Regions from separate parts of the Microbacterium aquimaris genome, predicted to be linked through region 1. Evidence: riboswitches for the same ligand, from Rfam matches in the RefSeq annotation. Region 1 holds a riboswitch; the other holds the start of a gene.
What was found. Region 1 has a riboswitch for thiamine pyrophosphate ahead of thiM (hydroxyethylthiazole kinase). Riboswitches for the same ligand answer to the same signal wherever they lie in the genome.
Positions count from the first base shown of each region.

Region 1 (4,209 bases):
CTGGGAGAAGGCGTCAACTCTCTCGGCGCGATCCTCGGCAACGGATGGTTCCGTGGTCAATTGGTGTGGAAGGGCAATCGTCTGAACTACGGTGATCGACTCGCGCTCATCGCGCAGCTTGAGCTCGAGTTCCCGGATGGTTCGCGCCGCATGGTCTTGTCGGACGGATCCTGGTCGGCGTTGCCGACAGGCATTCTCTCCGATGACTTCTACGACGGTGAGTGCCGGGACATGCGTCTGCCCCTGTCCATCGACGCCGCTCGGTCGGAGCTTGTCGACGTCCTGGACGAGGATCGCTCGAGACTCGTCGCGCGACGGGGGCCATCTGTGCGCGCAACGGAGCGCAAGCCCGCGGTGTCGCTGATGAGATCGCCCTCGGGGCGGCTTCAAGCCGACTTCGGTCAGAACCTCGTGGGCTGGGTGGAGCTTGTCGTCCGTGATCGACAGCGCGGCGACAGAATCGTCGTTCGGCACGCGGAGGTGTTGGAAGGGGGCGAGCTAGCTCGAAGGCCGTTGCGATCCGCCGAAGCGACGTGCACCTACATCTGCGCCGGCGACGGGGAGGAGATGCTCCGCCCTTCGTTCACCTACAACGGCTTCCGGTACATCGACATCGCGGGTGTCGACGAATCAGATGTCGTGTCGGTGGTCGCGGTCGTACTCGGCACCGACCTGCGACGCATCGGGTGGATGACGACATCCGATCCCCGACTCAACCGCCTCCATGAAAACGTCGTATGGAGCGCGAGGGGGAACTTCTTGGAGGTGCCCACCGACTGCCCCCAGCGCGACGAGCGGCTGGGGTGGACCGGCGACATCCAACTCTTCGCACCGACGGCCAACTACTTGTTCGACTCCTCGGGCTTCCTGGCCGACTGGCTCGAAGATGTGGCCGCTGAGCAATGGGCGGACGGCTCGGTGCCGTTCATCGTCCCCGACGTTCTGCGCGAGATGAGGGCGACCGCCGCCGGGTGGGGAGATGCGGCGGTGGTCGTGCCGATGTCGTTGTACCTGTCCTTCGGCGATCTCGGTCTTCTCCGACGTCAGTATCCGTCCATGCGTGCGTGGGTCGACAAGGTCCGCGCACTCGCGGGCGAGGACCACATCTGGACCACAGGGGGACCCTTCGGGGATTGGCTCGACCCGCTCGCGCCCCCTGACGATCCCGCGCGAGCACAGGCCGATCCGACCGTCGTTTCGACGGCATACTTCTCCCGATCCGCGCAGCTCCTGGCCGAAGCCGCTTCCCGCCTCGGGCTGAACTCCGATGCTCGCCACTACTCGACGATGGCCGGCGAGATACGAGCGTCCTTCGAACGCCACTTCGTCGCCGAAGACGGTGTGGTGCGTAGCGACTGCCAAACCGTTTACGCGTTGGCCCTGTGCGGGAACCTCATCAGCGACGAAGGTCGACGTGCGCGTGCCGGCGAACGCCTCGTCCGGCTCGTGCTCGATGCTGATTGCACCGTCGCCACTGGTCTCCTCGGCACCGCCGTGATCCTTGACGCACTCGTGATCGCAGGCAGACCTGACGTCGCGCTTCGCATGCTCACCCAGACTCGACTTCCCTCCTGGCTCTACGCGGTCGAGATGGGGGCGACCACGATGTGGGAACGCTGGGACTCGATGCTGCCGGACGGGTCCGTGAATCCGGGCGAGATGACCTCCTTCAACCACTACGCGAACGGCGCCGTGGCCGATTGGATGCATCGCAGAATCGGGGGGATCGCTCCGACTGCTCCGGGGTATCGACGATTCGAGGTACGCCCGCTCGCGTGCTTCGCGCTCGATCACGGTTCGGCCCGCCACACTTCGCCATACGGGGACATCGCGGTCCGGTGGGTACGCGAAGATGCCACGGTAGAGTTCCACGTCGAGGTGCCACACGGTACCGAGGCGGATGTGTGGTTACCGGGCGGCTCCGGGCCGATAGTGGTAGGTCCCGGTCAGCATGGGTGGTCGGGACTGCGGGAATCGGCCTGAGCTCGAATGCGGGGGAGCCGCGCCTATGACGTCGGTCGACGTCCTCCCTCGCCACCTCCGAGCGCGCCCCGGGGGCGCGCCGGTAGGGTGGAACCGAGTGACACGGGGTGCGCGCACGCGCTGAGAACACACCCGTCGAACCTGATCTAGTTCGTACTAGCGAAGGGATGTCGCGAATGACTGTTCGCACGTCTGCGTCCGTATCCACCCTCGACGGCGACGTCTCGGCGTTCGCCCGCACGAGTGCCGACCTGCTTCAGCGGGTCCGCGCATCCGAACCCCTGGTGCAGTGCATCACCAACGCGGTGGTCACCGGGTTCACCGCCAACGTGCTCCTGGCCACCGGCGCTTCGCCGGCGATGTGCGACATCCCGGACGAAGCCGGAGTGCTCGCCGGCGTCGCCGGTGGCGTGCTCGTGAACCTCGGGACCCCCACCGCCGAGCAGCGACAGGCCGCACTCGAAGCGGTCGAGGCCGCCACGCGGACCGAGACACCGTGGGTGCTGGACCCCGTCGCGGTCGGCGTGCTCCCGGTGCGCACCGAGCTGGCCGCCCGTCTGCGCGACGCCGCGCCGACGATCATCCGCGGAAACGCCAGCGAGATCCTCGCTCTCGCCGGCGCGGGGTCCGGGGGCAAGGGCGTCGACTCGACGGACTCCGCGGAGGACGCCGCCGACGTCGCCCGCGAGCTCGCAACCCGCACCGGTGCCGTCGTCGCCGTGAGCGGGCCGATCGACCTCATCACCGACGGCGCCCGCACCGTCCGCGTCGCCAACGGGCACGTGTGGCTGACCGCCGTCACCGGCGGCGGATGCGCACTCGGTGCCCTCATGGCCGCATTCGCCTCGACGACCGACGACGCGCTCGCCGCCGCCGTGGCGGCGACCCTGGCCCACACGGTCGCCGCCGAAGACGCCGCGGCGGTCAGCACCGGGCCCGGGTCGTTCGCGGTGGCCCTGCTGGATGCGTTGCACACCCTCACGCCCGAGCAGCTCGAGCAGCGCGCGAGACTGTCGTGAACGGCGTCACCACCACAGTCGACCTGCGCACCTACCTCGTCACCGACTCCGCGCTCAGCGGCGACCGCGGTGTGCTCGCCGTGATCGCGGGCGCCGTCGCCGGAGGGGTCGGAGTCGTGCAGATCCGCGAGAAGAACGCCCCCACACGCGACGTGTTCGACCTCGTCCTCCGTGCCGCACAGATCACCGCCGGGCGTTCCGCACTGGTCGTCGACGATCGCGTCGACGTCTTCCTGGCGGCCCGGGCCGCCGGCGCGGCCGTCCACGGCGTACACGTCGGCCAGTCCGACCTCCCCGTCGCGGCCGTGCGCGACCTCGTCGGCACCCACAACCCCGACGGAACCCGCGCGCTCGTCGGGCTGACCGCGAACACGCCCGCGCACCTCGACGCCGTCGCCGCCCACCCGCCGGGGACGGTCGACTACCTGGGGGTGGGGGTCATCCGCGCCACGGCGACCAAGCCCGACCACCCCGCACCGCTCGGCGTCGACGGCTTCGCCGCGCTCGCCGCCACCGCGCCGGCGCCCTGCGTCGCGATCGGCGGCATCGACCTGCCGGACATCCCGGCGCTCCGTGACGCCGGTGCCGCCGGCGCGGCGGTGGTCTCGGCGATCTGCGCCGCGCCCGACCCGGAGGCCGCGACGCGCGGGTTCGCGACCGCCTGGGGACGGTCGTGACCGCCGGACGGAGGGTCGTGCCCCGCGTTCTCAGCATCGCCGGCAGTGACCCGAGCGGCGGGGCGGGCATCCACGCCGACCTCAAGTCCATCGGCGCCAACGGTGGCTACGGCATGGCCGTGGTCACCGCCCTCACCGCCCAGAACACACGGGGCGTGACCGACGTGCACGTGCCGCCGGTGGCGTTCCTTCGCGGACAGCTCGACACGATCGCCGCAGACATCACGATCGACGCGGTCAAGATCGGCATGCTCGGCACCACGGCGGTCATCGACGAAGTCGCCGTATGGCTGCGCGCACATCCCGTGCCGGTGGTCGTGCTCGACCCCGTCATGATCGCCACCAGCGGCGACCGGTTGCTGGACGCCGACGCCGAAGACGCCTTGCGCCGGATGCTGCCCCTGGCCGACGCGGTGACCCCGAACATCCCCGAACTCGCCGTCATCGCGGGGGAGCCGCGTGCCGAGGGGTGGACCGACGCGCTCGCGCAGGCGCAGCGAGTCGCCGCACGCGACGGCGTCGTGGTGATC
Region 1 is NZ_BAAAPT010000002.1:619,770-623,978, reverse strand. It holds gene ABD204_RS12565 (alpha-L-rhamnosidase) at 1-1,983, shown strand, start outside; TPP riboswitch at 2,077-2,168, shown strand; gene thiM (hydroxyethylthiazole kinase) at 2,160-3,002, shown strand; gene thiE (thiamine phosphate synthase) at 2,999-3,679, shown strand; gene ABD204_RS12550 (bifunctional hydroxymethylpyrimidine kinase/phosphomethylpyrimidine kinase) at 3,697-4,209, shown strand, end outside.

Region 2 (4,209 bases), on a different contig from region 1:
TCCGGGAGGCGCCGTGTTCGACAGTCCGCTGTCCGCGTCCGCCTACGATCTGCTCGGCGTCGATCCCACCGCCGACACCGAGACGCTGCGCAAGGCCTACCGCCTGAAGCTGCGGCAATCGCACCCGGATGTCGGTGGTGACGCCGCCGTGTTCGTGCAGGTGCAGCGGGCGTGGGAGTCGGTCGGCACCGTCGAAGCCCGTGCCTCCTACGACCGGCGCCACGGATTCGGAGAGGCTGCGGCCTCCAGCTCCGCAAAGGGCGCATCGGCCCCCGAGCCCGAGCCGGAGAAGCCGGCCTGGAGCACACCCGCCCCGCCGCGCCCGTCGGCGCGCCCAGACACCCGCCCCCGCGCCCGCAGCCACGGTCAACCCGGCGGTTGGCGACGGGAGAAGTACCTCGAGCTCATCCGCGAATGGGTCGGCCGCGGCGTGGAGATCCCCGACCCGTACGCACCGCACCTGGTGCGCTCGGCGCCGCACGAGGTGCGCCGGCTGCTCGCCGACGCCCTCGCCGAAGAGGCCACCGCCGTGATCGTCTCCGAGCTCGGGATGGGCTACACGGCCTGGCACGACATCGATGCCGGCCGCGCGAAGCTCGACCACATCGTGCTCGGCCCGAGCGGGCTCTACGGCATCCTGTCCGAAGACTTCGGCAGGCCGGTGCGCATCAAGCGCGGTGAGGTCGCCGACGTCGACGGCGGTCCGATCGCAACCCACGTCGCCGCGCTTCGTGCGGTCGGACGCGCCGCGCGCGTGAAGTTCGGTGGGGCGATCGTCGTCCTCCCCGACGACGACGTCGAACACGCCATCCAGGAGATCGGCAAGGTGCGCGGGATCCCGACCGCCGTCGTCGCACGCTCGGCCCTGTCGACCGTGCTGCGGCGCGGGGTCACCGGCACACGGCCGCTCGGCGGCACCGAGGTGTTCGAGGTCCGCACCCGCCTCCAGGCCGCCGTCCGCTTCGCCTGATCGGTTCCGCGCCCCGCGCCGGACTCAGCCGTTGAGCCCGAAGAGGTCGAGCGGATGAGTGAGCCGCCACCACGCGCTCGGATCTTCGATGTCGTCGGCGAGCTCAAGCGTCACCGTCGCGGCGTCGAGCGGGCCGGAGACCGACATGTCGCCGACGACCTCTCCCGCGTCGCGTGCGTCGTCGAGGTCGTACGAGGCGTCGACGGTCGCCGTGCCGCCGTCCCACAGGATCACCGACGCATCGTCGGACACGACGATGTCGACATCCGACCCCCACAGCGTCGAGACCGTCCCGGCGACGGTCCCGGCCGTCACCGAGGGCTCCGGCTGCAGCGCCGCGGTGGCCTGTTCGTACAGCGACCGAGAGGCGTCGTCGCGTCCGTCGGCGTCGGACTCGCCGAGTACCGAGCCGTACAGGCGCACCGTGGTGTCGCCGATCATGACGTCTTTCGCCGAAAGCAGGTTCCAGCTGCCGTCGAGCGTGCCGGTCTTGACCCCGACGACCCCGTCGTCGGCCAGCAGCGAATTCGTGTTCTCGACAAGCCCCGCTCCGGGGAGCTCGACGGATGTCTTCGCCACGATCTCGGCGATGATCGGATCGGCCAGCGCGCGCGAGGCCAGCGCGAGCAGGGAGGCCGCGTCGGCGGTGTTGCCCGGATCGATACCGGTCGGCTCGACGACCGTGATCCCGGTGAGCCCGTGCTGCGACAGCCACGTGTCGGCCGCGTCGGCGAACAGGGCGTCGGAGGGCCAGATGCGGCTGGCCAGGCGGTCGGCGTAGTTGTTGGCCGAGCCGATCAGCATGCCCTCGAGCATCTGGTACTCGGTCAGCGACCCTCCCACCGGCACGTCCAGCGCCGACTCGTCGCGGTAGCGGTACTCCCAGTACTCCGCGCTGTCGGCGGCGGTGAAGTAGTACTCGGGCCCCTGCTCTCCGGCCGCAAGTGGCATCCGGTCCAACACGACGAGCGCGGTGACGACCTTCGTGATGCTCGCCATCGGCACCACCGCATCCGCCGAAGCGAGGGTCGTCGGGATCCCCGCGACCGAAACGGCCGACGACCCCGGCTCAGGCCAGGCCATCTCGACGGTCGCCGACGGGATGGGATCGACCGTGACGGGGGTCACGGTGGGCGCGACCGCGTGCAGAGGCCACAGCAGCGTCGTCGCGGCGTACGCGCCGGCAACGACCGCGGCGACCAGCGACGGCCACACGACGCTCGGGCGCCACAGGCTCCGACGCGGACGCTCGGTGAGCAGATCGGCACCCACCGAGGTGTACGAGGTGGTCGCGGTGGACAGGTCGGTCGGCGCCGACGTCCGCGCGAGCGCGGCCGTGTCGACCCAGGCGAGGGCTGCAGTGGTCGGGGATGCGGGGGCGATGTCCGCAGGTTCCGCCTCCGATGCGGGCTCCGGCGGCGGTTCTGATGCGGGCGCGTGTGCGGGCTCACGCGCAGGTTCGGCATCGGGCGCGGGCTCCGACGAGTCTGGCGCGTCGCCCGGCATCGGTGCCCCCGACGCGTCGAGCGCCTGCGCGGCGACCGAAATGGGCGTCAGCGCCGCATCGTCGTCGCGTGCCGGGAGATGGAAATCCGCGGTCTCCGCGGACGCGGTGTCGCCACCGGTCGGGACGGACGAGTGGGGGCGCGCCCGCAACGCTCGGCGGGTCGTGGGCGGCGCATCCTCCACTGTCACCAGGCCAAACTATCGCGTCGCCGCCGCGATATACTCATCGGCACACACCGCGGGAGTCCGACGAGTCGGGCTGAGAGGGAGCGAAACGCGCTTCGACCGCCGAACCTGATCCGGATCATGCCGGCGCAGGGAGGGAGTACCAATGCACGCATCCACGCGTACGTCCACATCCGATTCCACCGCGACGGGCCCGGCCTCGAGCCGGTTCCGCTGGCGCATCGTCGACATCGTCGTCGCCAGCGTCATCGCCGTCGCCTGCGCCGGGATCTTCCTCGTCTGGAACGTCGCCTACGAAGGCCCGTCGTCGATCCTCACCCCGCTGCTGCCCGGGGTGCAGGGGCTGCTGGCCGGACCCTGGCTGATCGCCGGTGTGCTGGGCGGACTCATCATCCGCAAACCCGGCGCCGCGCTCTACACCGAGACCGTCGCCGCCGTCATCTCCGCGCTCGTCGGCAACGCATGGGGACCGCTCACGATCGTGTCGGGCCTCGTGCAGGGCCTCGGCGCCGAAGTGGTTTTCCTCATCTTCGCCTACGCCGTGTGGCGCCTTCCGGTCGCGATGCTCGCGGGCGCCGGCGCGGGGCTGGCGTGCGGCATCAACGACCGCATCCTGTGGTACCCCGGCGCCGACGTGCTGTTCACCACCGTCTACATCACCTCCACCACCGTCTCGGGTGTCGTGATCGCCGGCCTCGGGGGCTGGCTGATCATGCGCGGTCTTGCCGCGACGGGTGCGCTCAACCGTTTCGCCGCGGGACGCGACGTCACCCGACGCGTGTAGTGGCGGCGGCATCCGCGACACCCGCCGTCGAGGCGCGCGGGTGGGGATGGCGCTACGCCACCCGCCACGCGTGGGCCGTGCGCGAGACGACGTTCCGCATCGACCCCGGTGAGCGGGTGCTGCTGCTCGGCGCCTCCGGATCGGGGAAGTCCACGCTGCTGCAGGGCATCGCCGGGGTCCTCGGCGGCGCCGACGAAGGGGAGCAGGAGGGCGAGCTGCGTGTGGCGGGTGACCTCGCTGCGGCGGCGCGCGGCGCATCCGGCCTGGTCCTCCAGGATCCCGACAGTCAGACGGTGCTCGCCCGCGTCGGAGACGACGTCGCCTTCGGGTGCGAGAACCTCGGGGTGCCACGCGAGGAGATCTGGCCCCGGGTGCGGCACGCACTCGACGCGGTCGGGCTCGACGTGCCGCTCGACCGCGCCACCGGGGCGCTGTCGGGCGGGCAGAAGCAGCGTCTTGCCCTCGCCGGAGCGGTCGCGATGCGGCCCGAGGTGCTGCTCCTGGACGAACCCACCGCGAACCTCGACCCGGCCGGTGTCGCCGAGGTGCGTGACGCGGTGGGGCGCGCCCTCGACGCCACCGGAGCGACCCTCGTGGTCATCGAACACCGCATCGACGTGTGGCTGCCCCTGGTCGACCGCGTGATCGTGCTCGCCCCGGGCGGGGGAGTGGTCGCCGACGGCACGCCCCGAGACATCCTCGGTGTCGGCGCCGCCGGTTCGTCGAGTGCACAGGAGTTCGTCGATCGCACCGGTCCCGGTGC
Region 2 is NZ_BAAAPT010000001.1:1,170,859-1,175,067, forward strand. It holds gene ABD204_RS05490 (J domain-containing protein) at 14-970, shown strand; gene ABD204_RS05495 (D-alanyl-D-alanine carboxypeptidase) at 995-2,665, opposite strand; TPP riboswitch at 2,705-2,815, shown strand; gene ABD204_RS05500 (ECF transporter S component) at 2,808-3,446, shown strand; gene ABD204_RS05505 (ABC transporter ATP-binding protein) at 3,446-4,209, shown strand, end outside.
Region 2: linked by a shared signal. The riboswitch ahead of ABD204_RS05500 (ECF transporter S component) and the one ahead of thiM (hydroxyethylthiazole kinase) in region 1 are both predicted to bind thiamine pyrophosphate.